DNA from 3 places in the Pseudochelatococcus lubricantis genome. Region 1 is predicted to be linked to each of the others. Evidence: predicted binding sites of a transcription regulator. Region 1 holds the regulator's gene; each other region holds the start of a gene.
What was found. The regulator PhoB, encoded in region 1, activates phosphate uptake and scavenging genes when phosphate is short. The targets are predictions, from matches to a motif close to TGTCATNNANCTGTCAT.
Positions count from the first base shown of each region.

Region 1 (10,646 bases):
GTTACCCTTGGTCATCCTGCATGTCTTTCGTCTGCGTTTTCTGCGTCTGCGTGCGTCACGAACGTCTCCGCCACGGCGCCGAGGCCGGCCACTGCCTCGGCAATTTCGGCCTCGCTGATGATCAGCGGCGGCAGCAGGCGCACCACGTTGTCGCCGGCCGCGATCACCACCAGCCGGTGCGCCAGTGCCTTCCTGACGAAGTCCGTGTTCAGCACCTTCAGCTTGAGGCCGAGCATCAGCCCCTCGCCCCGTACGTCGGCGATCACATCCGGATAGCGGTCCTTCAGCTCCGCGAGGCGCTGGCGGAACAACCCGGCCTTTTCCTGCACGCTTTCCAGAAAGCCCGGCGCGAGGATCACGTCGAGTACCGCGTTACCCACCGCCGTGGCGAGGGGGTTGCCGCCGAAGGTCGTGCCGTGGGTGCCAAGCGTCATGCCCTTGGAAGCCTCGCGCGTCGCCAGGCTCGCCCCCAGCGGGAAACCGCCGCCGATGCCCTTGGCGATGGCCATGATGTCGGGCGCGATCCCGGACCATTCATGGGCGAACAGCTTGCCCGTGCGCCCGACGCCGCATTGCACCTCGTCGAAGATCAGCAGCAGGCCGTTGTCGTCGGCGATCTGGCGCAGGCGGCGCAAATCGGCCGGCGGAACCGGGCGGATGCCGCCCTCGCCCTGCACGGGCTCGATCAGGATGCCGCCGGTCTGCGGGCCGATCGCCGCCGCGAGCGCCTGCCAGTCGCCGAAGGGCACCTGGTCGAAGCCGTCGACCTTCGGCCCGAAACCTTCAAGATACTTCTGCTGGCCGCCGGCGGCGATAGTCGCCAGCGTGCGGCCGTGGAACGCGCCTTCGAAGGTGATGATGCGGTAGCGCTCCGGATGGCCGTCGGCCGAGTGATACTTGCGCGCCGTCTTGATGGCGCATTCGAGCGCCTCCGCCCCCGAGTTGGTGAAGAACACGGTATCGGCGAAGCTCGCGTCGACGAGCCGCCCGGCAAGGCGCTCCGCCTGCGGGTTCTGGAACAGGTTCGAGATGTGCCACAGCTTGCCGCCCTGCTCGGCGAGCGCCGCCAGCAGCGCGGGATGGCTGTAGCCAAGCGCGTTGACGCCGATGCCCGAGCCGAGGTCGAGATATCGCTGCCCGTCGCGCGCCACAAGCCAGACACCTTCACCTTTCTCGAAGATTACATCAGCCCGCGCATAGGTCGGCAGAAGTGGCGACGTCACAGCAGATACTCCAGGGGCAGGCAGGCGATCACGGCCTGCGCACGAAAGACAGCGGCAGCGCCGGCCGCGACCTGCGCCCGGCCATGTGCAGCATCCGCCGTCACACGAAATCCCGGGACCGGGTTCCATGCAAACAGGGCATGGCTCCGCCACGGGAAACGGAAAAAGCCGCCCCACGGGGCGGCAACCTGTTTAACTTATTGTCAGTGCGAAAGACATTCAAGCACAAACTGAAGCCGATTGGCGCTCGTGTTGCCGGCTGCCGGAGCCGGCCCGGAGGCAGCAGGACATGAAGCCGCAGCCGCCGGCGTGAAGAATTTTGTCACACGGCCTTGAAATTGCCGGCATTCACAGCATTTTTCATGGCATCAAGAGTTCGTTTACAATCTCTCCTGTGGGAAAATGCATGCTTGTGCAAGCACGACTCTTGCCGGAGAGTCACGGCATATAGTAGTTTCCCGCTTGAGAGCCACGAAATATCGTCCGGCTGTTCCTTCCAGCGTTTCCCATGAGGCGAACGTTGCGCCCGGCAACAGGTCACTTGCCGGCGACTTGAAGGATTCCGCGCGAGACGCGGCATGATGGAGCATGAGTAATGAGCGATCCCGGCAATACCTGGACTGACGAACGTGTCGAGCAGTTGCGCAAACTCTGGAGCGATGGCCTGAGCGCCAGCCAGATCGCAACGGAGATCGGCGGCGTCAGTCGCAATGCGGTGATCGGCAAGGTTCATCGTCTGGGTCTGTCGGGCCGTGCGAAGGCCCCTGCCGCCCAGACGCCCCGTCCGCCGCGAAAGGCGCCGGCCCCGGCTGCGCCTGTCGTTTCCGCCCCCCGCCAGGCCCCTTCGGTCGCCGCGCCCGCGCCGGTCCCGCAGCCGTTGGCATCGACCTTCGGCAACGCCGCCCTCGCGACGGCGGCGCTCGCCGCGGAGCCCGATGACATGCCGGCGGCAACCCTCGCGACGGACATCGTGCCCGTAGTGCGGGAGAACGTTGTCGTGCCGATGTCCGAGCGTGTCACGATCATGGATCTGCGCGAATACATGTGCCGCTGGCCGGTCGGCGATCCGACCTCCCCGAATTTCCGCTTCTGCGGCGCGCGTGCGGTGACGGGCATGCCCTACTGCACGCACCACGCCAGCATCGCCTACCAGCCGGTGCTCGACCGTCGCCGCGACCGCAAACGGGCCTGAGCGGCGGCGCGGCATTCCGCATGGATGCATTCGATATGACAAGGCCGCCGGTCTTCCCGGCGGCCTTTTTGCTGGAGAACTGTCAATGACACGCGGCGCCTGCGGCATATGCACGCAGGGATAAGCGGATCACCCGATTTGTGCATGTCAGCTATTCGCTGCGCGCAAAGGTTTCGTCAAACGCATATCCTGCGCCACGCACGGTGCGGATCGGATCCGGACTGCGGGCGCGGTTGATGGCCTTGCGCAGACGCCCGACATGCACATCCACGGTCCGCTCGTCGATATAGACATCGTGCCCCCAGACGCCGTCGAGCAACTGCTCGCGGGTGAAGACACGGCCCGGGCTCTGCATCAGGAATTCTAGCAGTTTGAACTCGGTCGGCCCCAGATGCAGCTCGCGGCCGCTGCGGCGCACGCGCCGCGTCTCGCGGTCAAGTTCGATATCGCCGGCCAGCAGCAGCGTCGCCACGTGCCCGGGCTTGGTCCTGCGCAGCAGCGCGCGCACGCGCGCCAGCAGTTCCGGCACCGAGAAGGGCTTGACGACGTAATCATCCGCGCCGGTGGCGAGGCCCCGCACCCGCTCGCCCTCGTCGCCGCGCGCCGTGAGCATGATGATCGGCAGGCGCTCGGTGTCGCCGCGCGCGCGCACGCGCCGGCACAGCTCGATGCCGGAGAGGCCGGGCAACATCCAGTCGAGCAGGACGAGATCGGGAACCTGCTCCCTCAGCCTGATTTCCGCCTCGTCACCGCGTCCCACGCTGTCGACGGAATAGCCCTCGGCTTCGAGGTTGTAGCGAAGAAGCAGCGCGAGCGGCTCCTCGTCCTCCACGATGAGAATGCGTGGTCCTACCATGAGGTCCTCGTGGTATCGCCCGCAGCAAGTGCGAGACATCGAAACTTCACGCGCTCGGGCTACACTGCCTTGGTGGGCAAAGCCGTGCGAACGGGCGCCGACGCGCAATGCACCCTGTCCGGTAACGCCGTTTCCCGAAGAGCGCGACTCGTCGAGAAGTGGTCGGGTTCGTGCGGCGCTTGAACAAGACCCGCATGAGACCCGTCGAAGAGACCGGTAGCGCCGGCATGGCGCCTCCCGGACTTGGCCGCTGGCATGGGATGACGCCGCGCACGACAGCAAGAACTTTCGGACCGCAGTCCGAAAGCGTTCCCGACGTGCCGGAACGATCAGCGCATCGCTTGAGACGTCCAGATTTTCCTGTACGCCCGATCCATTCCTTCATGCCGGAGGAAGCCCTTCATCAGCGCTGCCCTCCAACAAATCCGGCCTAGAGCGCACGCTCTGATGAAATCAGGGCGTGCGCTCTAAATTCTACATTTTATCGCAACTTGCATTCGATTCTATGGATTGACTTGAATGCAAACCGCTCTAGTGACCCCGCCGCGCAGGCACCCCGGCATTGCACGTCCATCACACCGCAGGCGTGGTGGCGAAGCTCGTGGTGTCGCCCTTCGGACGCTCGCCCGCCAGCGTTTCGCCGGTCGTCAGGAAGTAGATCGTCTCGGCGATGTTGGTGGTGTGATCGCCGATACGCTCGATGTTCTTGGCGAGGAACAGCAGGTGCGTGCAGAACGTGATGTTGCGCGTGTCTTCCATCATGTAGGTAAGCAGTTCGCGGAAGACGGAGTTGTAGAGCGCGTCGATGCGGTCGTCGCGGTTCCACACTTCGAGCGCCTTCTTCTCATCGCGCTGGGCGTAGGCGTCGAGGACGTCCTTGAGCTGCTCCTGCACCAGATCGCTCATGTGCTGCACGCCGCCGACGATCTTGGCGGGCTGCAGTTCGGAGCTGATTGCCAGCACGCGCTTCGCCGTGTTCTTCGCCAGATCGCCGATACGCTCCACATCGCCCGCCACGCGGATGGCGGAGATGATGTCGCGCAGGTCAACCGCGACCGGCTGACGACGGGCGATCGTCGCGACCGCGAGTTCCTCGATCTCGCGCTGCAGGCTGTCGAGACGCGAGTCCGCATCGATGACCTGCTGAGCAAGAGCGACGTCACGACGCACGAGCGCGCGGGTGGAGTCGTCAAGCTGCTTCTCGGCAATGCCCCCCATCTCGGCGATCCTGCTGCGCAGGAGTTCGAGATCGGCGTCGAATGAAGTTACAATATGTTCGGCCATCACCAGTATCCCTGTTTGGAGGCAGCACGGGCAGCGCGACGCGCCGCCCGTATCTGTCTGCGCATCAGCCGAAGCGGCCCGTGATATAGTCCTGCGTGCGCTTGTCCTGCGGCGCGGTGAAGATCTTCGTCGTTTCCGCGAATTCCACCAGTTCGCCGAGATACATGAACGCCGTGAACTGCGACACGCGCGCTGCCTGCTGCATGTTATGCGTCACGATGGCGATCGTGTAGTCTTCCTTCAGCTCGTCGATCAGCTCCTCGACCTTCGAGGTCGAGATCGGGTCGAGCGCCGAACAGGGTTCGTCGAACAGGATGACCTCAGGCTTCACGGCGACGGTACGCGCGATGCACAGACGCTGCTGCTGGCCGCCCGAGAGGCTTTGGCCGGAGGCGCCCAGCTTGTCCTTGACCTCGTCCCAGATAGCGGCGCGGCGCAGCGAGGACTCGACCCGCTCATCCATCTCCGCCTTGTTCAGGCTCTCGTAGAGGCGCACGCCGAAAGCGATGTTGTCGTAGATCGACATCGGGAACGGCGTCGGCTTCTGGAACACCATGCCGACCTTGGCGCGCAGGGCGTTGAGGTCCTGGCCGGGGTTGAGCACGTTCTGACCGTCGACAAGCACCTCACCCTCGGCCCGCTGGCCGGGGTAGAGATCGTACATGCGGTTCAGCACGCGCAGCAGCGTGGACTTGCCGCAGCCCGACGGGCCGATGAACGCGGTGACGATCCGGTCGTACAGCGGCAGGTTGATGCCCTTCAGCGCCAGCGAGTTGCCGTAGTAGAACTTGAGATTGCGGACCGAAACCTTTTCGGTGAGCGGGCCGGCGGGGATTGCCGGGGGCACCGGTTGCGTGGCGCTCTGGGTGGTCATTTCTTCTTCCTCGTCGAAAGAGCGCGAGCCGAAATGCTCATCGCAAGAACCGTGAAGGTGATAAGCAGGGCGCCCGTCCACGCAAGCTGCTGCATGTTCTCGTCAGGCGTCTTGGTGAAGTTGTAGATCACGACCGGCAAGCTCGCGATCGGCTGGCCCATGTCCAGGCTCAGGAAGTTGTTGCTCAGCGCCGTGAACAGCAGCGGTGCCGTCTCGCCGCTCACGCGCGCCACCGCCAGCAGCACGCCGGTGACGATGCCCGTGATCGCCGCCTTGTAGGCAACCTGCTTGATCACGATCGAGCGCGGCAGGCCGAGGGCCGTGGCCGCCTCGCGCAGCTGGCCGGGCACCAGCAGCAGCATGTCTTCCGTCGTGCGCACGACGACCGGAATGACGATCACCGCCAGCGCCGCGGCGCCCGCCCAACCCGAGAAGCCGCCGAAGGGCGCGACCAGCACTTCGTAGATGAACAGGCCGATGACGATCGACGGCGCCGAGAGCAGGATATCGTTGATGAAGCGCACGACATTCGTGAGCTTATTATAGCGGCCGTATTCCGCCATGTAGGTTCCGGCGAGGACGCCAAGCGGCGCGCCGACGAGCACAGCGACCACCGTCATCATGATCGAGCCGATGATGGCGTTGAGCAGGCCGCCCCCGACGGAGCCCATGCTCGGCGTGATTTCCGTGAACACGGCCAGCGACAGGCCGGAGAAACCTTCCCAGACCAGCACGACCAGGATGAGCAGCAACCACATGATGCCGAACAGCGCAGCCGCCGTGCAGAGGCCCATGGTGATGCTGTTTTTGCGCTTGCGCGCGGCATACGATACCATGATCAGGCCCCCAGCTTGTTGAGACGCGCCAGCATGAGGCGAGCGACCGCCAGCACGATGAAGCTGATGATGAACAGGATGAGGCCGAGCGCCACCAGCGAGGAGCGGTAAAGGCCTTCGGACGCCTCGGCGTATTCGAGCGCGATGGTCGCCGAGATCGTGGTGCCGGGCTGCAGGATCGACGCGGAAATCTGCTTGGCGTTACCGATGACGAAGGTCACCGCCATCGTCTCGCCCAGCGCGCGCCCCAGCGCCAGCATGACGCCGCCGACGAGGCCGGCGCGGGTGTGGGGAATGACCACGTTGCGGACAACTTCCCAGGTGGTGCAGCCGATGCCGTAGGCCGCTTCCTTCATCACCGGGGGAACCGTCTCGAACACGTCGCGCGACACCGAGGCGATGAACGGCAGCACCATGATCGCCAGGATGAGGCCGGCCGTCAGCGTGCCGAGGCCGTAGGGAGGGCCGGCGAAGACCGCGTTCAGCACCGGAACCGGGCCGAACAACGTGATCAGGAAAGGCTGCAGCGTCTGCTGCAGGAAGGGGGCGAACACGAAGAAGCCCCAGATACCGTAGATGATCGAGGGAATACCGGCCAGCAGCTCGACCGCGATGCCGATCGGGCGGCGCAGCCGCATCGGGCACAGCTCCGTCAGGAACACCGCGATGCCGAGACCCACGGGAACAGCGATCAGCATGGCGATCAGCGATGTCACCAGGGTGCCGTAGATCGTGGCGAGCGCGCCGAATTCCTCTGCGTTGGCGTCCCACGTCTGCGATACGAAGAAGTTGAGGCCGAAATGGCTGAGCGCCGGCCACGCACCGTAGATCAGCGACAGCACGATGGCGAAAAGAAGCGCCAGCACGAGAAGCGCCGCCGACCGCGTCAGGTGGAAGAATAACGTGTCGTTCTGCCTGAATTTGTTCAGGGCCTGCGATCTGTTCACCGCTGCATCGTTGCCGCGGGATATGTCTTTTATAGCAACGTCGGCCATGAGTTCTCTGCCTGTGTGCGAAGGGACCCCTTTTCAACCCGCCGCCATGGGGCAGTCGCAGATGCGGCAGGCAGGCGAAAACGCGCCATTCGCAAACTGCCTGCGCGGGTATGAGGCGCCGCAGCGGGGAAGGTCGGGGGGCACCCGCATGGCGCCCCCCGTTCAGCCTGCGGACGAGGCCGCTTACTTGTTCTTGACTTCAGCCGCCCAGACAGCGCGGATCTGGTCGGTCACGCTCTTGGGCAGCGGAATGTAGGACAGTTCCTCGGCAATCGAAGCGCCCTTCTCGTAGGCCCAGTCGAAGAACTTCAGGGCAGCGGCGGACTGCGCCTTGTCCTTCGGCTCCTTGTGCACGAGCACGAAGGTCGCGGCGGTGATCGGCCAGGAGTCTGCGCCAGCCTGGTCGGCGAGAATCACGCCGAAGCCGGGAACCGACTTCCAATCCGCGTGAGCAGCGGCGGCCTGGAACGTCGCGGAGCTGGGCGCCACGAACTTGCCGTCCTTGTTCTTCACGCGCGTGTACGACAGGTTGTTGGCCTTGGCGTAGACGTATTCGACATAACCGATCGAACCGGCGATCTTCGCGACGTTGTTCGCGACGCCATCGTTGCCGGGCGCGCCGAGACCGACCGGCCACTGCACCGTGGTGCCGACGCCGAGCTTGTCCTTCCATTCGGCCGAAACCTTCGAGAGGTAGCTCGTGAAGTTGAAGGTCGTGCCCGAGGAGTCAGCGCGGCGCACCACGGCGATGGCCGTGGAGGGCAGCTTGACGTCGGGGTTCAGCGCCTTGATGGCCGCGTCGTCCCACTTCTTGATCTCGCCGAGGAAGATCTTGGCGAGCGTCTCGCCGTCGAGAGCGATCTCGCCCGGCTTGATGCCTTCGAGGTTGACGATCGGAACCACGCCGCCGATGACGGTGGGGAACTGCACGAGGCCGGACTCTTCGAGATCCTTGCCGGAGAGCGGAGCGTCGGTGGCGCCGAAGACAACCGTGTTGCCCTTGATCGCCTTGATGCCGTTGCCCGAACCGCTCGACTGATAGTTGATCTGAACGCCCGTCTCCTTGTTGAAGGCCTCAGCCCACTTGACATAAACAGGCGCGGGGAAGCTGGCGCCAGCGCCCGTGACGGTCTGGGCACCCGCAGGAGCGGCGAAAGCGACGGCCGCGAGGCCAGCGGCAGCGTAGAGGTGAGAGAATTTCACGGAACGTCTCCAGGAATGGATTCAAATGAATGTGTCCGCCCGCCGCCGAATTGCGGCCGGCGCAGCGTGGTCGCCATGGACAAGGCCGAACTTAATGGCCGTCACCAAGAGTCTCTATGACGCTCTGATGACACTTCAATGACATGTATCCGCCCGCGCGGAGATTCTGTTCTCTGGCCGGCGGTCCCCGTCAGGTATCTTCCCCGGCCGGGACGACTCTGGGCAGCGAGACCCTGAACATCGCGCCCTCGCCGCTCCGGCTTTCGATATCGAGGCGGCCGCGATGGCGGTTGACGATATGCTTGACGATGGCGAGGCCGAGCCCCGTGCCGCCCTTTTCCCGGCTTTCGGCGACATCGGCGCGGTAGAAGCGCTCCGTCAGGCGCGGCAGGTGCTCGGGCGCCACGCCGGGACCGTAGTCGCGCACCTCGATCACCACTTCCTCGCCGCCAGCCTTGCGCTTTGTCACCGATACGTCGACGCGCTGGCCCTTCTGGCCGTATTTGATGGCGTTCTCGACCAGGTTCTCGACCACGCGCAGCAGTTCGTCGCGGTCGCCCGTCACATAGACGGGCATCGGCGCCAGCTCCAGCGCGACGGTGACGCCACGTTCCTGCGCGAGTGGCGCCAGGGTCTCGATCATGTGGCGCACCAGCAGCCCCACCTCAACCGTGTCGCTCGGCGGCACGTGCAGGTTCATCTCGATGCGGGAGAGCGAGAGCAGATCGTCGATGAGACGCGACATGCGCCTGGCCTGATCGCGCATGATGACCAGGAAGCGCTCGCGCGCATTCTCGTCATTGCGCGCCGGCCCCTGCAGCGTCTCTATGAAGCCGATCAGCGAGGCGAGTGGCGTGCGCAGCTCATGGCTGGCGTTGGCAACGAAGTCCACCCGCATGTGCTCCAGCCGGCGGGCGCTGGTGAGATCGCGGATCAGCAGCACCGCTCCTTCGGGCAACGGGCCCTGGCCTGTGAGGAGCGGCGCAATGTGCGCTTCCAGCGTGCGCTCCACCGACCCATGCTCCCGGAACTCCGCCTGCACCGCCCCGCCGCCGCGCAGCACGGTCTCGATGCCGTCGAGAACAGCGGGCGCGCGCACGATGAACGCCAGCGGCCGCGCCTCCACCAGCAGCGGAAACAGGGCCCGGCCGGCCGGGTTGACGTTGAGCACCACCCCGCGCCGGTCGATCAGCACCACCGGATCGGGCAAGGCGGCGAGCAGCACCGCCGGAGAAACCGCGCTGGCGGAAGCGGGCTTCACGCCCCCCACCGCGAGGCGCTTGCGCAGCGGCCGGCTATCCCTGAACAGCGCCGCCGCCAGCAGCGCCGAAAGCGCGGCGCCGGCCAGCGTGGCCCAGCCGAAGGAGCCGTTGAGCATCTCGACCAGCCCCAGAATCGCGGCGGCCAACAGGGCCGCGCGAAGGGCAATGCCCCGTGAACTCAATTCCATTCCGATTCCCTGCCGATTCCCTTGTCCGCGCCCCGGTTGCCGCCGGCGCGGCTGTTAACCCGGCTTATAAACCGTTATGATGCCATTAAAGTCATGACAGGGAGACGGCAGATGGCCCATCGCGCGAGGCAAAATCGGAAATCCGGAGATGGTGCGAACGACGACGCGGACGTGGCGGCGGCGGAGACAGCTCACGGCGCGTCGGACGTTCTGGCCTCGTTCGACATCCACGCACCCGAGTTGCCGCAGGCGATCGCGGATGCAGCCCTGCGCTCGGGCGGATTTCCCTATGACGACAAGCTGTCGAGCAAGGTCTACAGGCGGGAGTTGCGCGGCCTGCAGATCGAGCTGCTGAAGCTCGCCACCTGGGTGCGTCAGTCCGGCGAGCGGCTCGTCGTGGTGTTCGAAGGGCGCGACGGCGCCGGCAAGGGCGGCGCCATCACGCGCTTCACCCAGCATCTGAACCCGCGCAGCGTGCGTATCGTCGCCCTGCCCCGCCCCTCAAACGTCGAGGCCGGGCAATGGTACTTCCAGCGCTATGTCAGCGAGTTGCCCTCGGCGGGCGAAATCGTGCTGTTCGACCGCTCCTGGTACAATCGCGCGGGCGTCGAGCCGGTGATGGGCTTCTGCTCGCCGGAACAGACCGAGCGCTTCCTGAACGAGGCGCCGGTTCTGGAAAAGCTGTGGACGAACGACGGCATCCGCCTGATCAAAATCCTGCTGACCATCGGGC
Region 1 is NZ_JBHLXC010000005.1:2,859-13,504, reverse strand. Features, by position in the region: gene argF (ornithine carbamoyltransferase) at 1-15, opposite strand, end outside; gene ACFFJ7_RS10780 (aspartate aminotransferase family protein) at 12-1,223, opposite strand; gene ACFFJ7_RS10775 (GcrA family cell cycle regulator) at 1,819-2,415, shown strand; gene phoB (phosphate regulon transcriptional regulator PhoB) at 2,567-3,271, opposite strand; gene phoU (phosphate signaling complex protein PhoU) at 3,845-4,555, opposite strand; gene pstB (phosphate ABC transporter ATP-binding protein PstB) at 4,620-5,429, opposite strand; gene pstA (phosphate ABC transporter permease PstA) at 5,426-6,265, opposite strand; gene pstC (phosphate ABC transporter permease subunit PstC) at 6,268-7,260, opposite strand; gene pstS (phosphate ABC transporter substrate-binding protein PstS) at 7,444-8,463, opposite strand; gene ACFFJ7_RS10740 (ATP-binding protein) at 8,654-9,913, opposite strand; gene ppk2 (polyphosphate kinase 2) at 10,025-10,646, shown strand, end outside.

Region 2 (10,646 bases), on a different contig from region 1:
GTTGTGGGTCACGATGGCGACGCTGTAGTCCTGCTTCAGCTCAAGCATCAGCTCTTCCACGATGCGCGTCGCGATCGGGTCGAGCGCCGAGCAGGGCTCGTCCATCAGCAGCACGGTCGGCTCGATGGCGATGGCGCGGGCGATGCACAGGCGCTGCTGCTGGCCGCCGGAGAGGGCGAGGCCGTTCTGCTTCAGCTTGTCCTTCACCTCGTTCCACAGGCCGGCGCGGCGCAGCGAACGCTCCACCTGCTCGTCCATGTTGCCCTTGTAGCGGTTGAGGCGCAGGCCGAAGGCGACGTTCTCGTAGATGCTCATGGAGAACGGGTTCGGCTGCTGGAACACCATGCCGATGTGGCGGCGCACCGACACGGGGTCGATGTCCTTGGCGTAGATGTCCTGCCCCATGAAATCGACCCGGCCTTCGAGGCGGAAGATCGGGATGAGGTCGTTCATGCGGTTGAGGCTGCGCAGCACCGTGGACTTGCCGCAGCCCGAGGGGCCGATGAAGCCGGTGATCTTGCCTTTCTCAACGCCGATGACGCTGTCGCGCACGGCCAGAAAGTCACCGTAGTAGATTTTGTCGATCGCCGCCGAGATCGCGTACTGAGGGGCGTTGGCGCCTGCGGTCGTGGCGGCAGCGGCGGACGGGGTGGACAGATTCGTGGTCATGGGCCTACTCCGACGGCAACGTTAGACTTTCCGGTTTCCGAAGAGCCGGCTGAGGATGTTGAAGACGAGAACGATCAGCACCAGCACGAGCGATGCGGACCAGGCGAGCTGGATCTGGTTCGGGAAAGGCATGCCCGAGAAGTTGTAGATCAGGATCGACAGCGAGGCGGTCGGCTCGACCAGGCTCTCCAGCCAGAAGTTGCTGAACAGCGCGGTGAACAGCAGCGGCGCGGATTCACCGGCCGCGGAGGCGATGCCGAGCATGATGCCGGTCATGATGCCGGGCAGCGCGGTCGGCAGCACCACCTTCCAGACGGTCTGCGTCGTGGTGCAGCCGATGCCCACGGCCGCGTCCTTCATGCGCTGGGGCACCATGCGGATGGCCTGCTCGGAGGTCAGCAGGACGGTGGGCAACATGCCGATGGCCAGCGCGACACCGCCGGCGAGCGCCGAGAAGGTGCCCATGGCCTGCACCAGTGCGCCGAAGACGAACACACCGACGAGGATGGAGGGGAAGCCGGTCAGCACCTTGCCGACGAAGCGGACCGTCTCGGACAGCTTGCTGTCGGGCGAGATCGCGCCGAGGTAGATGCCGCCCAGGATGCCGATCGGGATGGAGATCAGCGAACCGATGCCCACCATCACCAGCGTGCCGATGATGGCGTTGCCGAAGCCGCCGCCCGGCATGAAGCCGGCGGGCGGGAGCTGCGTGAACAGATCGAAGCTCAGCCGCGCGCCGCCCTGCGAGATGAGCATGTAGAGCACGGAGAACAGCGGCACCGAGGCGATGATGGCGATGAGCCAAACGGAAAGCGTGAGGAGGTAGCTGCGCAGGTTACGCGGCTCGGCGAACGAGCGGCGCATGCTGGGCACCGCTTTCGCGGCGGCTGCCTGCGAGAAATCGGCTGTCGTCATGGTCATGGATGCCCCCTCAGCTGGTCTGTTGCTTGGACGCGAAGGACATGATGATCGTGCCCGCGACGTTCACGATGAAGGTGATGAAGAGCAGGGTCAGCGCCGCGAACATCAGCGCCTCGCGCTCGATCTGCCCCGCCTCCGGGAAGGTCGACGCCAGCAGCGAGGCCAGCGTGTTGGCGGGCGAGAACAGCGACAGGCTGATCTGGTTCGCGTTGCCGATGATCATGGCGAGCGCCATCGTTTCACCGAGGGCGCGGCCGAAGCCGAGCACGAGCGAGGCGAAGATGCCGTTGGCGGCGGTGGGGACCATGACCTTCAGGATCGCTTCCCAGCGCGTGGTGCCCATGCCGTAGGCGGCTTCCTTCACCTTGTAGGGGATGAGGCGGAAGGCGTCCTGCGAGATGGCGGCCACCGTCGGCAGCACCATGATGGCCAGCACGATCACGGCCGGCGCCATGCCGGGGCCGCCGAACGACGTGCTGAAGAGCGGAATGAAGCCGAGATATTCGTGCAGCCAGTTCGCCACCGGCCGGATTGCGGGGATGACGACGAAGATACCCCACAGACCGTAAACGACGCTGGGGATGGCGGCCAGCATCTCGACGATGGTGCGGAACACCTGCGCGAGCGCCGGCGGCAGGAAGTCCTGCGTCAGGAAGATGGAGATCGCGACACCGAAGAAGCCGGCGATGATGAGTGCAAGGATGGAGCTGTAAAGCGTACCCCAGATTTCGGCCAGGATGCCGAACTCGTTGCGCCCCGGCGCCCAGACGGCGCTCGTGAGGAAGCTGAGGCCATGCTTGGAGATCGCGGGAAGCGCCTCGGCGCCGATCACGATCAGAACCGCGACCAGCAGCACGATCGTGCCGACGCCGCTGGCACGTGCCAGCCACTTGAAGCCGCGGTCGGTGGCATATTCGGCACCGGAGGGATTTTGCGAAATGGATTTCTCGGACAGTGAGGTAGGCTTGAGCTGAGCCATCTTGCGTCACCTTGTTGCTGAAAGATCGGCCACGAACCACCCGCAGTGCACAGCCCGTCGTGCAGTTGCGGCACTGTCGCGGATAGGCCGGCCACCCCGGAAAGTGGCCGGCGCTTTTCGCTCCCGGATGCGAAATCCGGGAGCTGTCCGTTACGCCGTCATCCGCTTACTGGATGTTGGCGGACTCTGCGATGACGCGCTCGACGACGATCTTCGGCAGCGGGATGTAGCCGAGTTCGGAAGCCATCGTCTGACCGTCGGTCGCAGCCCACTTGACGAAGTCGCGCAGCGCGGCGGCGATCTGCTCGTTGCCGTGCTTCTTGTAGAACAGCAGCCAGGTGAAGGTGGCGATCGGGTAGGCCTTGGGATCGGTCGGGTCCGTGATCCAGATGCGCAGGTCGTCGCCCGAGAAGTCGGCGCTGGCGAGCGCGGCCTGGCCGGCTTCGTCACCCGCCTTCACGAAGTTGCCCGACTTGTTTTCGAGCAGCGCGAAGGGCGTGTTGGAGAGACGGGCGAAGCCGTACTCGATGTAGCCGATGGCGCCGGGCGTCTGCATGACGGTGGCGGTGATGCCGTCGTTACGCGGCGCGCCGATGAAGTTCGGCAGGCTCGGCCACTGCACGGTGGTGCCGAAGCCCAGCTTGGTCTTGAAAGGCTCGCTGATGGCGGACAGGTGCTGCGTGAACACGAAGGTCGTGCCCGAGCTGTCCGAACGGCGGACGACCGTGATGGTCTGATCGGGGAGCGTCACGCCGGGGTTGGCGGCGACGATGCGCGGATCGTTCCAGCGGTTGACGTCACCCGTGAAGATCAGCGGGTAGACCTCGCGCGGGAGCTTCAGCTCCTTGACGCCCGGCAGGTTGTAGGCCAGCACGACCTCACCGGCCGTGAGCGGGAGGACCACGACGCCGCCGTCGATCTGAGCCTTCTCCTCGTCGGAGATGGCCGCGTCGCTGCCCGCGAAGTCCACCAGGCGCTGGATGAACGAGCGCACGCCGGCGCCGCTGCCCGTGGACTGATAGTCGATGCGCACGCCGGGCGTGATCTGGCTGTACTTCTGGAACCAAGCAGAATAGAGCGGGAACGGGAAGCTCGCGCCGGCACCGCTGATCCGGACGTTCTGCGCGAACGCCGGGCCACCGGCCACGAACAGACCGATCAGCGCGGCAAGCACGTAGCGGAGAAAGGTGGATTTCATGGTCAACTCTCCAATCAGGTTGTCGCTGATTAATGGTCATGAGTTCGCGACAGATTAATAACAAAAGGCAGCAAAATGCCGGCGCGAAATATTAAATCGTTAGGAATCAACGGAGTTCAACCAAGGGTTTGTCAACTAACCTGTATTCGCAGGGGCTGTAAATAAAATTACGCCTGTTGATTATCTGTCACACCTGCCGGAGCGGCCTGTATTGCCAGACTGCCCGGCGAGGCGGCGCGGTCGCGGCGGATTTTTCGGGACGGAACCCGTCAAGAAATTGTATCAGACGCGCTTTATGAGTGGGCCGCCGCTTCGTCCCGCCCGGCGGGAGGCGGCCGACGGCAACAGTCATTCATGAGGCGGAACCATGCTGATCGATGAATTGAGGCGCGCATCCCAAGGTGAGGCGGAGCCTCTCGAACGTCTCAACGAACTGCTCAAGGGTGACGCCGGGGCCGACCTCGCCGCCGTGAGCCAGCTATCGCCCGCCGAGGCGGCGCGGCTCATCCTGCTGCTGAAGCCCAGGCGCGCCCGCGTGCTGCTGCGGCTGCTGCCGGACGCGCCGGGCCTCGCCACGCTTGAGGAACTCGACCCCGACATCCGCAAGTACCTGCTCGACGCCGAGGGCGAGCAGCGCGTCGCCCGGATCGCCGCGAAGCTGCCAATCGCCGATGCCGCCGACTTTCTGGTCGATGCGCCGGAGCATCTCGTCGAGGCCGCGCTCGCCGCTCACCCGCAGGCGGAGGCGCTGCGCGCTGCGATCACCCATATCGACGGGACGGCGGGCGCCGTCATGCGCCGCCGCCTCGTCGCCGTGCCGCAGGACTGGACGGTGGGCCAGGCCATCGATGAGATCCGCCAGCGTGCCGATGTCATCGACCGCCTCTATGCCGTCTACGTCACCAACGGCGGCCGCCAGCTCGTCGGCTATCTGAAGGTCCGCGATCTGGTGCTGCACCCGACGGACGCGACCGTCGGCTCCATCATGCGCTCCGACATCGTTACCGTCGCGGCCGACACCGACCGCGAGGAAGCGGCCCGCATCGCCGAGCGAGAGCACCTGCCGGTGCTGCCCGTCGTCGACGCGAACGGGGCGCTGGTCGGCATCATCACCGCCACCGAACTGCGCGAGATCGACCGCGAGGAGGTGGAGGAGGACATGAAGCTGATGGCCGGCGTCGCCGCCGACGCCAGCGCCATGGACGGCCCGCTCCGCATCGTGCCGCGTCGGCTGCCGTGGCTTTCCGCCGGCCTCATCGGGTCGAGCATCGCGGCGCTGGTCGTGGGCTCCTACGAGGATGCGCTGACGGAGGCCGCCATTCTGGCGAGCCTGATCCCCATCGTCATGTCGCTTGCCGGCAACGCGGGCATCCAGTCGTCGACGATCACCGTGCAGGCGCTGGCGTCGAATGCGCTGTGGGTCGGCGACATCTGGGGGCGCGTGTTGCGCGAGCTGGGCGGCGCGCTGCTCAACGGCGCGATCGTCGGCCTCATCATCGGCACGGGCATCATGATCCTGTCCGGCTTCCTCGGCATCGATCGGCCGTTCATGCTGGCGATCACGGCGCTGCTCTCGCTACTTGTCGTCACGGTTCAGGCGTCTGTCATCGGCTCGCTCGTTCCCCTCGCACTGAAGCGCCTGCGGCTCGACCCCGCCGTCGCGACCGGCGTCTTCATCACGACGTCCAACGACGTCGTCGGCGTGCTGATCTTCTTCATCATCGCGACGACCATCTATATCTGAGCGCAGCCGGCGGTAGCCGCTCTTGACGGACCCGCGCCGAAAGGGCAAATAACCGTTTCATGACAGGGATGGCTATCATTTGCGCGTCATCGGCGCTTTGCTGCTAGCGGAATACGCTGGCCGGGGCCGTCCTGTCTTGATGAGATCGGCGCGTCATCCCGGCGGGAATGGGGGAACGACGCATGCCTTCGGCGCAGGACAACGGTTCTTTGACGCTGCGATTCTACAACACGCTGACGCGGACGAAGGAGGACTTCGTTCCGATCGATCCGCAGGCCGTGCGCATGTACGTCTGCGGCCCGACCGTCTACGACTACGCTCACATCGGCAACGCGCGCCCGGTCATCGTGTTCGATCTCGTGTTCCGCCTGTTGCGCTACCGCTACGGCGCGGGGGCGGTGACCTACGTGCGCAACTTCACGGATGTCGATGACAAGATCAATGCCCGTGCCGCGCGCGACTTTCCCGACCTGCCGCTGAACGAGGCCATCCGCCGCGTCACCACCACCACCGAGGCGCAGTACCGCAAGGACACGCAGGCGCTCGGCGTGCTGGCGCCCACTGTGGAGCCGCGCGCCACGGAGCACATCGCCGAGATGCGCGAGCTGATCGGGCGGCTGATCGCGCGCGGCTTCGCCTACGTGGCGGAAGATCACGTGCTGTTCTCCGTCGCGGCCATGCAGGCGGCGGCTGAACGCAGCCTCGGGCGGCCGCCGCACTACGGCGCGCTGGCACGCCGCTCCCTGGACGACATGCTGGCAGGCGCGCGCGTCGACGTCGCACCCTACAAGCGCGACGCGATGGACTTCGTGCTGTGGAAGCCTTCCGGCGAGCATGAGCCGGGCTGGGAGAGCCCCGCCGGCATCGTGGGCCGGGGGCGGCCCGGCTGGCACATCGAATGCTCCGCCATGAGCTGGCGCCACCTGATCGAGCGCTTCGCCGGCCGGCTGCATTGCGACGATCCCGCGGGCGGGCAGACGTTCGATATCCACGCCGGCGGCATCGATCTGGTTTTTCCCCACCACGAGAACGAGATCGCGCAGACCTGCTGCGCGCTGGACACGGCGCGCATGGCCAACTACTGGCTGCACAACGGCCTGCTACAGGTCGAGGGTGAGAAGATGTCGAAATCCCTCGGCAACTTCATCACCATCCACGATCTGCTGGAGACGGAGGTCTTCGGCGGGCGGGCGTGGCCGGGAGCTGTGCTGCGGCTCGCGATGCTGCGCACGCACTACCGCCAGCCCATCGACTGGACGGTGAAGGGGCTGGAGGAGAGCGCGGCGACGCTCGCGGCGTGGGCGCGCGCGACGGAGGGCGTGGAGGCAGCGGAACATCCGCCTGCGGCGCTGCTGGAGGCGCTCGCCGACGATCTCAACACGCACATGGCGATCACCGTGCTGCACGGGCTGAAGTCGGCCGGCCATTTCGCCGAGCTGAAGGCGGGCGTCGACCTTCTGGGGATAGACCTGGCGCCGTTCGCGAAGGATGAGGAAGCGCCTGCCGTGGACCCCGCCGTCATCGAGGCGGCGATCGAGGCGCGACGGGCCGCGCGGGCGGCGAAGAACTGGGCGGAAGCGGACCGCATCCGCAACGAACTCGCCGGACAGGGGATCACCCTGATCGACAATAAGGACGGCACGACCGGCTGGTCGGTGGGCTGATCAGAACCGCTCGCCGATGACCGCGGCTTCCGGCGCGGGTTCCGTCAGCGCGCCGCGGTGGGCGGCGGTATTGAGCATGGGGATGATGTCGTCGGCCTTTTCCGCCACCAGATAGGTGACGTTCAGCCCGGGGCGGATGAAACCCGCGAAGTTCATGTGCGCGAACAGCGACAGCAGCGGGCGCCAGAAGCCCTTGGTGTCGAGCATCAGGATGGGCTTCTTGTGTCGCCCGAGCTGGGACCAGGTGAGCTGCTCGACGAGTTCTTCCAGCGTGCCGATGCCGCCGGGCAGCGCGACGAAGGCGTCGGCGCGCTCGAACATCAGCCGCTTGCGGGTGTGCATGTCCGGCACGACGATGGTTTCCTGCACGTCCTTCAGCAGGCTCTCGCGCTGTTTCAGGAAGTCGGGAATAATGCCCGTGACCTCGCCGCCGGCTTCCAGAACCGCGCGGGCCGTCGTGCCCATCAGGCCGATGCTGCCACCCCCATAGATCAGCCGGATGCCGGCTTCCGCCATGGCCGTGCCGAGCGCGACCGCCTCTTCGGTGAAGATCGGGTCGTTGCCGTTGCCGGAGCCGCAATAGACGCAGATGGATCGAATCGTGCTCATGCAGCATGGTTTGAACTGCCGCAAGGGCGCGGTCAAGAGCGTGCATCATCGCTCCCGCGCGAAAGACGCGCCGGCGCCGCGCGCCGCCGGGGGCGGCATCGATGTCACGATCACGGTTTTTTGAGCCAGACCTTTCGTATGGCGCGACAAGCGCTTTGGTGGCGTATATAAAGACAATTGTGCGGCAGGTGACGGTTACGGCGCATGGGCTGAAGGCGAGAGGGGCGGCGGATGGCCATATCGGGCAAGGGGCAGGCGGCGATCGTTGCGGCAGGCGCTGCGGTTCTGGCGGCCGTCCTCGCTGTTTTCGGCCTGCCGCCGGCCAGGACGCCCCCGTCCGGCACGCCGACGCAACCGGCGCCGCAGCAGACCGCCATTTCCGGCCAGCCCGCCACATCCGGCGAGAAAGCGCCGGCCCCGGCCGGAACTTCCGCCGACGCGCGCGCGCCATCGGATTCGTCGCAGCCGCTCGCGATCGCCGGGGGGGAGGCGCCAGCTTCTCCGATCCCCGCCGGCCAATCCGCGACCGGCAACTCCGTGATAGGCAACTCCGTGACCGGCCAGTCACCGGCCACCCAGCCCGTCGCCGCTCCCGGGCAGGAGGCGCTCCGCCAGGTGCCGATGCCGAGTTTCGACGTTGTGCGCGTCGGGCCGGAGGGAGATTCGGTCGTCGCCGGCCGGGTGACGCCGGGCAGCGCCGTGGAGCTGCTCGTCAACGGGCGCGTGCACGACCGAGCCGAGGCGCAGAACTCCGGCGCTTTCGCCCTGACACCGCCGCCGCTGCCGCCCGGCGACCACGAACTGACCCTGCGCGAGATCGCCGGCGACGGCAAGGTGACGGAGTCCCGCCAGTCCGTCACCGTGGTCATTGCCGGGGATCGGCGCTCGCCGCCGGTGGTGGCGCTGGCGGAGCCGGACAGGCCGACGCTGGTGCTCTCCGGCCCCGGCATCAACGGCGCCGCCGGCAACGGACAGACCGCGCCGGCGGGCGCGGACGGCAAGCAGGAGGCCACGCCGCCGCCCTCCGCCGTTTCCGTGACCACGGTGGAGGCGGAAGCCGGACGGCTCTACGTTTCGGGACAGGCGCCGCCGGGCTCCTCCGTGCGGCTTTACCTGAACGACAGCTATCTTGCCGCCGCGAAAGCCTCGCCCGCCGGGCAGCTCGCCTTCAGTATCGGCTCCGGCCTCGGCGACGGCGATTATCGCGTGCGCCTGGACGAGGTGGCGCCCGGCAGCGCGACGGTGGTGTCGCGCGCGGAAGTGCCGTTCGAGATGGACGGGACGCGGCTGGCGGCGCCTGGCGAGGCGCCGGCGCTCACCGGACAGGCGGACGGGGCCGCGGGCGATGCATCGCATGTCGTGGTGCCGGAGGTGCGCACCACGCGCGTGGAGCGCGGAGACAGCCTGTGGCGCATCAGCCGGCGTGTCTATGGCCAGGGTACGCGCTATACCGTGATCTATGGCGCCAACCAGAACCAGATTCGCAATCCGAACCTGATCTATCCGGGGCAGTTGTTCGTCCTGCCGGGCGACCCGGAAAATCCGGTTGTGGTGCAGTGACCGTTCCGGTCGTGCGGCCATGATTCGCAGAGGAACGCGCGGATGAGCCTCGTCCCCGCCGGCACGGCCGCCGGCTTCGTCGCATGCGCGAACGCCGGAGAGGCGGTCGACCAGCTCGTTATCCTGCACGATGCCGCCGTCGCCGCCGAGCGCGAGGCGCTCGACGCCTATGTGACGACGCGCGTCACGCCCGACGCCGAAACGCGGGCGGCGTTCTGCTATCCGGAATTGCGCGTGGTCTACGAGCCGGACGGGTCGATTCCGGTGAGCGCGCGCGCCTATGCGAAGTTCCAGCGCTCCGGTATCTACGCGACGACCGTCACCCAGCCGGCGGCGTTCCGCGACTATCTCGTCGACCAGCTCAGCCACCTGATCCAGGATTTTTCGGCGCGGGTGCTGGTCGGGCGCGGGACGCAGCAAATTCCCTATCCATATGTGATCGCGCGCGGCAACGAACTCGGCGCGGGCAGCACGGTGGCGGAACTGGCCCGCCATTTTCCGGTGCCCAACCTCATCGAGGTGGGCGACGAAGTGGCGGACGGGCTGTGGCGCTACGAGGCGGGGCGCCCGCTGCCGCTGTCGCTTTTCGATGCCGCGCGGGTCGACTTTTCGCTGCGCCGTCTGGTGCACTACACCGGCACGGACTGGCGGCACGTGCAGCCGTGGATCCTGCTGACGAACTACCACCGTTATGTGGACCAGTTCATCCGCATCGGCCTCACCTATCTGCGGGAAGGCGGGCGCTACACGCGGCTCGTGTTGCCCGGCAACACGGTGATCGAGCGTGGCACGCCGGAGGACGAGGCCGTCGCACTCGCGGCCGGCGTCGCCTGGCATCGCTTCCAGATGCCGGCCTATCATCTCGTGGCGGAGGACGGCCACGGCGTCACGCTTGTCAACATCGGCGTGGGGCCGGCGAATGCCAAGAACATCACGGACCATCTCGCCGTGCTACGCCCGCATTGCTGGCTGATGATCGGCCATTGCGGGGGCCTGCGCCAGTCGCAGTCCATCGGCGACTATGTGCTGGCGCATGCCTATCTGCGGCAGGACAACATCCTCGACCGGGCGATTCCGCCGGAAATCCCGATCCCGGCGCTGGCCGAAGTGCAGGTGGCGCTGCAGGAGGCGGCCGCGAGCGTCACCGGCGAGCGCGGAGAGACATTGAAGAGGCGCCTGCGCACCGGCACCGTCGTGACCTATGACGACCGCAACTGGGAGTTGCGCTGGTCGCAGGAGCGGCGGCTGATCAACCTCTCGCGCGCCATCGCCGTGGATATGGAAAGCGGCACCATCGCCGCG
Region 2 is NZ_JBHLXC010000024.1:171,612-182,257, reverse strand. Features, by position in the region: gene pstB (phosphate ABC transporter ATP-binding protein PstB) at 1-669, opposite strand, end outside; gene pstA (phosphate ABC transporter permease PstA) at 691-1,590, opposite strand; gene pstC (phosphate ABC transporter permease subunit PstC) at 1,601-2,569, opposite strand; gene pstS (phosphate ABC transporter substrate-binding protein PstS) at 2,736-3,767, opposite strand; gene mgtE (magnesium transporter) at 4,135-5,511, shown strand; gene cysS (cysteine--tRNA ligase) at 5,721-7,175, shown strand; gene ACFFJ7_RS19990 (LOG family protein) at 7,176-7,784, opposite strand; gene ACFFJ7_RS19985 (hypothetical protein) at 7,783-7,908, shown strand; gene ACFFJ7_RS19980 (LysM peptidoglycan-binding domain-containing protein) at 8,016-9,344, shown strand; gene ACFFJ7_RS19975 (AMP nucleosidase) at 9,387-10,646, shown strand, end outside.
Region 2: a site for PhoB is predicted at 3,814-3,830, ahead of pstS (phosphate ABC transporter substrate-binding protein PstS). Genes of this name have one in related genera too.

Region 3 (10,646 bases), on a different contig from region 1:
GAGGGCGTGGTGCAGGAGCACGATCCGCTCGACCTGTCGGGCGCCGTGGAGCGTTATCTCAAGCGATACTTCGATTCGCTCGGGGGCGCGCTGCCGCCGCCGGGCCTCTATCACCGCGTGCTGCGCGAGGTGGAGGCGCCCCTGCTCGGCGCGGTGCTCAGTGCCACCAACGGCAACCAGATTCGCGCGGCGGAACTGCTGGGCGTGAACCGCAACACGCTGCGCAAGAAGATTCGCGATCTTGACCTGCCCATCATCCGGCAGACGGCGCGTTGAGGCATCGGGTGGGAGAACGCGCACCTTTTTCAGAAGGATGACGCGCGAATAAAGACAAGGCGAGGCGGGGCGCTGCGGCGGTCTCCCGCGTCCGTTCGGGTATCACGGGAAGTAAGGAAACTGTATCCGGCTTTTCCAGACGGCGTTTCAGCCCGCCATCACGGGTCGCCGCACGGCTGCGCCGCCAAGGTGGTCAAGGCCAGGAAAACTGTCACAATCAGGAAGGGGAGAGTGTCACAAACAAAGGCTAACGTTCTGAATCTACGTTGATTCAATAAATAACGTCAAAGCTTTGAATGGCGGGAGTGACGGGGCTCGAACCCGCGACCTCCGGCGTGACAGGCCGGCGCTCTAACCAACTGAGCTACACCCCCGAGGCAGCTCACGTAGGTGAACTGCTGCGGTGGTTGTGACTTAAAGGCAGCGCCGTCGGGTGTCAAGCATTCTTCATAAAGAAACGATCCGGCCGGGATACCTGTGAATAAGTCTGCCGGCAAATTTTTATCGGCGGAGCCGGAGAGCGTGCAAGAGACCGGAGCGGACGCCCCCAGCCGGCCGGGGAAGGAGCATGCCCCGGCGGCGTCACGGCAAATCGGCAGGGGGCGCGGGCGCGGTCCTCAGATCTTCAGGGTGCGGTTTTCCTCGCGTCCGAAACCCTTGATTTCCAGGCGGTCGGAGTAGACTTCCACGATCGCGAAGGCGGTGGTCGTCGGCGTGTCGACCATGCCTTTGAAGTTCAGGAAGTGCTTCCCGTTGCGCTCGCCGTAATTGCCGGCGTGGTTGTGGCCGTTGAAATAGGCGACGACATTGCCGGAATTGCTGACAAGGTCGACGACGCGGTCGGCATCCCAGAGGTTGTGTTCGTTGGCCGGATAGACCGGATAGTGGTTGAGCACGATAACCTTCTCGTTGGCCGCGCTGGCCTTCCCGATGGTGTCCTGCAGCCACTGGAACTGCGTGTCGCTGAGCGAGCCGTTCCACGACTGGGCGTTCGCCGCGCCCTGCGCCTTGAGTTCGGCGAGGCGCTTGTCGGCAAGCTCGCGGCGCGGGTCGCCCTTCGGCGGCGCGAACGTGCTGACGTCATTGCCGTCAAGCACGATGAAGCGATAGCCACCGCCGGCGAAGTCGTAATACGCGGACGGCATGCCGACGGTGCGGACGACGGACTGCAGGTAATCCCCCGCGACGTCGAAATCGTGGTTGCCGAGCAGGAAGAGCTTTTCGTGCTTCAGCTTGTCATAAAGAGGCAGAATCGCCGAGAAGCTCTCCCAGTGACGATCGATGATATCGCCAAGGGTAACGACGAACTTGAGATCCTCACCGTTGAGGGTCTCGATGGCCTCGCTCAGTTTCCACAGGCTGTTCGCGTAGAAGCGGGTTTTTGAGGCATTGGGCGGGACCGGCGCGTACTGCGGATCGGCTACGACGCCAAAGCGGAACAGCGGTCCTCCGGACTGCGCGGCGGAGGAGGAGACGCTGAAACCGGCGAAGGGGGTCAAAAGGGCGGCTGCACTGCTCATCGTGATGACTTTGCGACGTGTAATCATGTTGGTAACTCCAGTCGGTTGTTGTCAACTGACCTCACTGGACTAGAACTTGTGAATTACACGGCGGTGACGCGCCGGCGTCGCGGCACGATTCCAGCCGCCCGCGGCATCGTCCGCACGCGCGGCAAAATCTTAAACGTCCGGTGTGCTTGCGGATCATGAGAGTGTCATTTATCGATCAATATACTGGCTCTCATCATGCAGAATCGGACATAAAATGTCGCTTTCCGACCGCGCCACGCCATTATCCATGCCGCCTTCCCTGACATGGTCTGCAACAGAATGCTCGCTTTATCGGCCCGGGGAGCGATTCGATTCGTGGCGTCTGTCGTGGGTGGCGGAAGAGGCGCGCCCGTCCGATCTCGCCGCCGTGGCGTCCTCCTCTGAAGCGCTGCGCCTCGTGTTCACGGCGTCGAAGACACGACGGGTGCCGGTGGGCGTGATCGGCCCGCGTGAGGCCTCCGACGCCGAGTACAAGCTGGCCGAGGCGGTCGGCCGCGCGCTCGGCGAACACGGCCTGCAGCTGCTCTGCGGCGGCAAGAGCGGCGTGATGGAGGCGGCCTGCAAGGGGAATCTCGAAGCGGGCGGCCTGCCCATCGGCCTCCTGCCCGATACCGAATGGCGGGAGAGCAATCCCTATGTCGCCATCCCCATCGCGACAGGCATCGGCCCCGTGCGCAATGCCATTCTGGCGCGCGCCAGCACGGTGCTCGTGGCAATCGGCGGCGGCTACGGCACCTTGACGGAAATGGCCTATGGCCTGCATTTTGATCGTCCAGTACTGGCGTTGGGCGATGCGCCCTTCGTCGAAGGGATTCTCGCCTGTGAGACGCCCGGCGACGTTATCGCGCACATCGCGCGCCATCTGCTGGACAACGCGCCGCGCGCAGCCTGAACGGCCCGGCAGGCCGAGCAGCCTGTAATGAATACGTCATGAAAGCATCGTCAAATTCGTATATGTAAGTTTTCGATCAATGTATATCCGGGGCGGTTCGTCGTGCCACAGCAATGCCTGACCGCCTGATCTTTTTTTCTGGTAGTTCCGGATAAAAAGGCGCGTCATACTTTTCTCGGAATGGTCTTGGCGGAGGCGATGCTTTGGGGCTGGTGACGCTTCTCTATCTGGTGTTTCTGGCCGCGCCCATCGCCCTGCTGCTCGTCGGCTCGGTGGGCGAGACATGGACGAACACCCTGCTGCCGAGCGGCTTCACCGGCCGCTGGTATGCGGAATTGCTGGCCGATCCGAGCTTTCGCCGCGCCTTTTTCGTCAGCCTGAAGGTCGTGGCGCTGGTGTGCGTGCTGAATGCGCTGATCGGCCTGCCGCTCGCCTATGCCATCCATGCGGCGGCGCGGCGCGGGGTGCGGCTTGCCGCCCGTCTCGTGTCGCTGTTGCCGATTGCCGTGCCTGAGCTGGTGCTGGGCTTCGGCTTCGTGCTGGTGTTTTCCTCGGATACGCTGCCATGGCTCGGCACGTTCTGGATCGTGGTCGCCGGCCATCTGGTGCTCACGCTGCCCTATACGGTCAATGCGCTGGTGGCGGACATGCAGCAGCTCGGCCTGCCCGCGCTGGAGCAGGCTGCGGCAGGACTTGGCGCGCCTTTCGGCTCGCGCTTCCTCGACATCGTGCTGCCGCTCCTCGCCACCAGCCTGACATCGGCGATGCTGACGGTGGCGGCGCTGTCGATCGGCGAATTCCAGCTGTCGAACCTCGTCTCGGGCTTCCTGTCGCGCACCTATCCGGTGGTGCTGCTGCAGGCGTTTTACGGCGCCACCGGCTTTGCCTGCGCCGCTACCGTGGTATTGCTCGTGCTTGCCGTGCTCGCCGCGCTGGCGACGGCGCTGACGGGACGGGCGGGCGGCTCCATGCGGGGGGCGACGTAGCATGAGCATCGAGTTCAGGGCGGTTTCCTATACCTATCCGGGCACCCGCATCGGCGTGTCGGATATCGATCTCGCCATCGCGGACGGGGAACTGCTCGCGATCATCGGCGCGTCGGGGTCGGGCAAATCCACGCTGCTCAAGCTGCTCGCCGGCTTCCTCGTGCCCGACAGCGGGCGGATCCTGGTGGATGGCAAGGATGTGACCGGCCTGAAGCCGGAGGACCGGCAGCTTGGCATCGTGTTCCAGAACTATGCGTTGTTTCCGCACATGAGCGCGGCGCAGAACGTCGCCTATCCGCTCAAGATGCGCGGCATCGGCCGGCCGCAGCGGCTGGAACAGGCGCGCGCGGCGCTGGTGCGCGTCGGGCTCGGCGATTTCACCGAACGACGGCCCGCGACGCTGTCGGGCGGGCAGCAACAGCGGGTGGCGCTGGCGCGCGCGCTCGTGTTCTCCCCGCGCGCCCTGCTGCTCGACGAGCCGCTGTCGGCGCTCGATGCGGCGCTGCGCGTCGGCATGCGCGACGAAATCCTGAAGGTGCAGCGCCAGGCTGACATCGCCACCCTGCACGTCACGCACGATCAGGAAGAGGCGCTGTCGCTCGGCGACCGCGTCGCGGTGATCGCGGGCGGACGCATCGCGCAGGTGGCGCCGCCGCGCGAGCTTTACGAGCGGCCGGCGACGCGCGCTGTCGCCGCCTTCGTGGGCGAGGCCAACCTGTGGCAGGGGCGCATCGCCGCGCCCGGCCGCGTGGCCCTCGCGAACCTCGATCTCGCCGCGGACACGGAGGGCTTCGCCCCGGGCGATGTCGTGACCGTGATGGTGCGTCCGGAGCGGATCGGCCCGGCGCCTGCAAGCGGCATCAACGTCTTCACCGGCGCGGTTGCGACCGACCGGTACCTCGGCCCCACCCGCCGCGTCGACTTCGCCGTCGACGGGGTGAACGTGAGGCTGCATACCCACGTTCGGGAGGCATTCTCGGCCATCTCGATCCCGCCGGACGCGATCCGGCTTCTGCCTGCGGATTGACCGCATACTGAAGAGGAACGGAAGATGAAGAACTGGCTGCTCGGAGCCCTGCTGGCCGCTCCGCTTGCTCTGGCCGCGCCCGCCCAGGCGTTTGAAGGCCCCGAACTCTACAAAGGCGAAAAGGCGCTCTATGAGGCCGCGCAGAAGGAAGGCATCGTCGTCTCCTTCGACACCGGCCCGACGTGGGCGAACTGGGCGGCGCAGTTCAAGGCGTTCCAGAAGCGCTACCCGGGCATCGAACTCGTGTACAACGACATCGGCTCGGCCACGACCGTGGTGACGCTCGACAAGTCGCGCAACCGCCCGCAGGCCGATACCGCCTATTACTTCGCGGCTTCGGCGCTGGACGCGGCGGCCAAGGGCCTCGTCGCCGACTTCAAGCCCGTGAACTTCGAGAAGCTGCCCGAGCAGTTCCGCCATCCGGAAGGCCAGTGGTTCACCATCCACACGCTGAACGTGGCTTTCCTCGTCAACAAGAAGCTCGTCAAGGACGTGCCGGAAAGCTGGGCCGACCTGCTGAAGCCCGAATACAAGAACAGCATCGTCTACCAGGACCCGCGCTCCACGGGCCAGGGCCAGGTGATCGCGTTCGCCGCGGCCTTCGCCAACGGCGGCGACGAGGACAACGTGCAGCCGGGCATCGACTATCTCGGCAAGCTGGCGAAGTCCGGCAACGTGCTGCGCAACGTCGGCACCACGCCTTACGCGCAGTTCGTCAAGGGCGAAATCCCGATCTGGATCGGCTACGAGAACGACGGCCTGAAGGCGAAGCACATCGACGGCCTCGGCGACGACATCGCTGTCGTCATCCCCAAGGAGGCTTCCGCCGCCGCGCCCTACGCGATCAGCCTCGTCAAGAACGGCCCCAACCCGAACGCCGGCAAGCTGTGGCTGAACTTCATCACGACCGACTTCGGCCAGGGCATCTTCGCCGAGGGCTTCGTGCGTCCTTCCGTTCCCGGCATCAAGCTGCCCGACAGCGTCGCTGACAAGCTGCCTTCCGCGCCGCAGATCCGCCCGCTCGACATCGCCAAGGCCACGGCCAAGAAGGCCGAGATCGACGCCGGCTGGGCGAAGGCCGTGCTCGGCCAGTAATTCCGGTCCATCCTGCCCGGCGCTCCGGCGCCGGGCAAACTCCGGGAACCCCGATGCCGCGACATATCGCCGCCCTGTTTTTCCTGCCCGGCACGCTCGTTTTCGTGCTGTTCTTCGCGCTGCCCGCGACCTCCATCCTGCTGGAGGCGGTGTCGGATGCGGGGAGCGCCGTGGCGCGGGTGTTCGCGGACCCGGTGTTCTGGAACGGCGTGCGCGGCAGCCTGCTGATCGGCACGATCGCGCCTTTCGTTTCCCTCGTGGTCGGCGTGATGGTGGCGATTGCGCTGTCGCGCCTCGCGCCGCGCCTGCGCACGGCGACGCTCGTCGCCATCACGCTGCCGTTGACCTTCTCCGGCCTGATCATTGCCTATGGCTTCATCCTCGTGTTCGGCCGCAGCGGTTTCGTGACGCTGCTGCTCGCGGAACTCGGCTTCGACCCCGCTGTCGTCGGGCAATTCATCTATTCGGTGTTCGGCCTCGGCCTGGCCTATTCCTACTATCTGATCCCGCGCGTGGTGCTGGTCGTGCTGCCGGCGATCATGAATTTCGACGCCACGCAGATCGCGGCCGCGCGCTCCATGGGCGCCTCCCGCCTGCGGGCGCTGGCGGGCATCATGCTGCCGCAGATCGCCCCCAGCCTCGCCGCCGCCTATGCCCTGACCGCCTCGGTGGCGATCGGCGCCTATGGCACCGCGCTCGCGCTGGTCGGCACGCAGGTGAACATCCTGCCGCTCGTCCTCTACAGCAAGATTTCGGAAACCGGCACCGATATGCCGGCCGCCGCCGTGATCTCCATCGTGCTGATGGCTATCTGCTCGGCCGTCATCGCGCTGGCGGAACTCATGCTCGGCCGTCGGTAGTCCGCCGGTGACAGCCGCCGGGAGCGTGGCATTGCTTCCCCTGTGCCGTGATTGAGATTTGCCATCGCGATTGTTTCCATCGACGGGGCGTCACCGTCCGCCAGCGCGGCCGTCCACATGAAAATGCGGGTGCTGATCTACCGCCAGGCCGCTGCATTACAGGGCGGATTCGCCACAAAAAGCGACCGTGGGGAGACCGGCGGTCCCGGCGATGCCGGCCGGTTGTCACATATCATTGTGAACAGGGCATTTCTCGTTCTTCTGATGCCGGAGCTTGTGATCCTGTTTCGCCATCACTATGATTTGATAAAGTCGGAATGGAATACGGGCGGATTGCGCGCAGCTGCGGTCGCCCTACGCGGAGCACGGACGAACATGGGCGCGCGACTACACGCTGAAACAGGGCATGAACTTTCGGCGCGTCAGGAAGAGATACTTACGATCGTCCATCATCAGGGCTTCGCCACCATCGACGCCCTCGCGCGCCATTTCGATGTTTCCACCCAGACAATCCGCCGCGACATCATCTATCTGGATGAGCAGCAACTGCTGCAGCGCTTCCACGGCGGTGCGGGCGTGCGGGAGACGACGGTCCGGCTGGGCTACGCCGAAAAGCGCGTCACCGCCGCCGAAGCCAAGGAGCGCATCGCGCGCCTTGCCGCGGCGCTCATCAAGCCCGGCGAGACGGTGTTTCTCGATGTCGGCACGACGGTCGAGGCCGTGGCGCGCGCCCTGCGTGGGCGTGGCGGCCTGAAGGTGTTCACCTCAAGCCTCGCCTCGGCGACGATTCTATCCGCCGAACAGGAGGCCGAGGTATTCGTGACCGGCGGCGTGCTGCGTGGGCCCGACGGTTCGCTGACCGATGAGTGGGCGCGCGAGGCCGTCTCCCGCTTCCGGTTCGATGTCGCGATCCTCGGCTTCTCCGGGATCGACGACGATGGTGCGCTGATGGACTTCGATCTGGGCAAGGTTGCCGTCAAGCAGGCGGTTGCGACACGTGCGAGCCGCATCATCGCTGTCGGCGAAAGCGCCAAGCTGTTGCGCCCGGCCATCGTGCGCGTGCTGGACGCGGACCGCATCGACACGCTGGTGACCAACGAGGAGCCGCCCCAGCTCGTCGCCGAGACGCTTGGCAAGGCCAACGTCGAGGTGCTGTTCCCGCCGGCCTGAATGTAGGGCCGGCAGCGGGCGGGCGCCGTTTCCGGCGCGGCCTGCCGGATGAGCGACGGGCAGGGCGGCGGCTCCGGTTTTCCGTTCGCCGCCCCGATGCCGTCGTGCCTTCGCCGCCTCTCAGTTGTCGAGGAAGCTGCGCAGCTTGCGCGAGCGCGAGGGGTGCTTCAGCTTGCGCAGCGCCTTGGCCTCGATCTGGCGGATACGCTCGCGCGTGACCGAGAACTGCTGGCCGACTTCCTCCAGCGTATGATCGGTGTTCATGCCGATGCCGAAGCGCATGCGCAGCACGCGCTCCTCGCGGGGCGTGAGCGAGGCGAGCACCCGTGTCGTCGTCTCGCGCAGGTTCGACTGGATGGCCGCATCGATGGGCAGGATGGCGTTCTTGTCCTCGATGAAATCGCCCAGATGGCTGTCTTCCTCGTCGCCGATGGGGGTTTCGAGAGAGATCGGCTCCTTGGCGATCTTGAGTACCTTGCGCACCTTTTCCAGCGGCATGGCGAGCTTTTCCGCGAGTTCCTCGGGCGTGGGCTCGCGGCCGATCTCGTGCAGCATCTGGCGCGACGTGCGCACGATCTTGTTGATCGTCTCGATCATGTGCACCGGAATGCGGATGGTGCGGGCCTGATCGGCGATGGAGCGCGTGATCGCCTGCCTGATCCACCAGGTGGCGTAGGTCGAGAACTTGTAGCCGCGCCGGTACTCGAACTTGTCGACCGCCTTCATGAGGCCGATGTTGCCCTCCTGAATAAGGTCGAGGAACTGCAGCCCGCGGTTGGTGTACTTCTTGGCGATCGAGATCACGAGGCGCAGATTCGCCTCGATCATCTCCTTCTTGGCCTGCCGCGCTTCCTTTTCGCCTTTCTGGACGAGAGCGACGATCTTGCGGAATTCGAGGATCTCCAGGCCCGTCTCGGTGGCGAGCACCTGGATTTCCTGCCGCAGTTCGCGGATGCGGTCCTTGTCGTGCGCGACGAATTCCTTCCAGCCGCGCGTGCCGAGCTTGGACACGCGCAGGATCCACTTGGGATCGAGTTCCGAGCCCTGATACTGGCGCAGGAAGTCGTCGCGGGTGACGCCGTAGCTTTCCGAAAGGCGCATCAGCCGGCCTTCGAGGCCGATCAGGCGCTTGTTGATGTCGTAAAGCTGCTCGACCAGCGCGTCGATGCGGTTCTGGTTCAGCGACAGCGACTTGACGTCGACGATGATGTCGTCCTTGAGCTTGCGGTACTTCCGCTCCTGCGCAGGCGAGAGCTTCAGGTTCTGCAGGCGGTTCTCGATGTCCTGATCCTGCAGGCGGCGCAGCTTCTTGTAATTGTCGGCGATGCGGTCGAACGTCTCCAGCACGCGCGGCTTCAGCTCGGCCTCCATGGCCGAGAGCGACACGTTGTTCTCGATGTCGTCCTCGTCGAGTTCGCCGTCGACTGCAGCCGCATCCTTGTCGCCGTCCGGCGCGCCGCCGCGCCCGGGCTGGGGCTGCGCGGGCGCGCGCCCGGCGCCGTCGGCGGCGATATCATCGCCGTCGCTCTCAACCTCACCCTCTCCGTCACCATCGATGTCGTCGGCCACGCCCCGGCCTTCCGGATCGGCGTAGGTGGCCTCCAGATCGATGATGTCGCGCAGCAGTACCTTGGCTTCGTTGAGTTCGTCGCGCCAGATGATGATGGCCTGGAACGTCAGCGGGCTTTCGCACAGGCCGGCGATCATCGCCTCGCGCCCGGCCTCGATGCGCTTGGCAATCGCGATCTCGCCCTCGCGCGAGAGCAGCTCGACCGAGCCCATCTCGCGCAGGTACATGCGCACCGGGTCGTCCGTGCGCTCGGCCGGCTCCGTCGTCTTTTCGGCCTTGACGGGCAGCGCGGAACGGGTGGCCTCGACGAGGTCGCCGCCCTCGATCTCGTCCTCGGACGCCTCGGTGTTCTCGGCGGTTTCCGGATCGGCTTCCTCGGACTCGATGACGTTGATGCCCATCTCGCTCAACTGCGAGAGGATGTCCTCGATCTGCTCGGAGGTGAACTCCTCGGAGGGCAGGACGTCGTTCAGCTCGTCGTAGGTGACGTAGCCGCGCTTCTTCGCAAGCTTGACCATGCGCCGCACGGCGGCGTCGCTGAGATCAAGCAGCGGGCTGTCGGCAGGCGCTTCGGCCACTTCCTGATTGTCGTCGCGCTCCGTCGTCTTCGTCGCCATGCCTATGCTCCACTCACACTGGCCGTCACCGCGTGGCGATCTCCGGCCCATCTCCCTGCCAAAACGTCCATGCGGCCCGTGCCGCGGGGGTCACGTAAGGCTGCGGCCACCGGCGAAAGAACGTCCTCTCCGAGAAGGCGCTTTCGCCGGTGCCCGTCCGCCAATATCCCCGTCCATGTCCGTCTTCGCGAAGGTTATCCCCAGAGAATCGTCGTCAACCGCTACTTATACCATCATACCGCAATATCCATAGCGGCCGGCGGAGTCCATCTCCCGCACAGGCAAGCCGTCCACCGGCCATCCGCACAGGCCGCCCGTCTATGAGGACGGGTCATCCTGCGCGGCGCCGGTATTCAAGGGATCGCCGTCCGCCTCCGCACCTTCGAGCGAGGTGACCTGCACCTGAATGTCCAGCAGCCAGGCCAGGTTGGCCTCACTGTCGTCCTCGGCCAACGCATGGGCGGCCGCCCTGAGTTCCGTATGTAGCGTTCGCGCGCGTCTTTGCAAGGTGACGGCCTGCCGAAGCGCGGTCGATACGTCGTCGATGGCGCTGTCGGGCGCCAGAATCCAGCGGTCGCCGGGCACGACGATGCGGACGAGGCC
Region 3 is NZ_JBHLXC010000007.1:220,108-230,753, forward strand. Features, by position in the region: gene ntrC (nitrogen regulation protein NR(I)) at 1-276, shown strand, start outside; tRNA gene ACFFJ7_RS14595 (tRNA-Asp) at 574-650, opposite strand; gene ACFFJ7_RS14600 (metallophosphoesterase) at 894-1,823, opposite strand; gene ACFFJ7_RS14605 (TIGR00725 family protein) at 2,041-2,718, shown strand; gene ACFFJ7_RS14610 (ABC transporter permease) at 2,931-3,704, shown strand; gene ACFFJ7_RS14615 (ABC transporter ATP-binding protein) at 3,706-4,731, shown strand; gene ACFFJ7_RS14620 (extracellular solute-binding protein) at 4,756-5,826, shown strand; gene ACFFJ7_RS14625 (ABC transporter permease) at 5,880-6,686, shown strand; gene ACFFJ7_RS14630 (DeoR/GlpR family DNA-binding transcription regulator) at 7,062-7,856, shown strand; gene rpoD (RNA polymerase sigma factor RpoD) at 7,977-10,043, opposite strand; gene dnaG (DNA primase) at 10,362-10,646, opposite strand, start outside.
Region 3: a site for PhoB is predicted at 1,879-1,895, ahead of ACFFJ7_RS14605 (TIGR00725 family protein). Genes of this name have one in related genera too.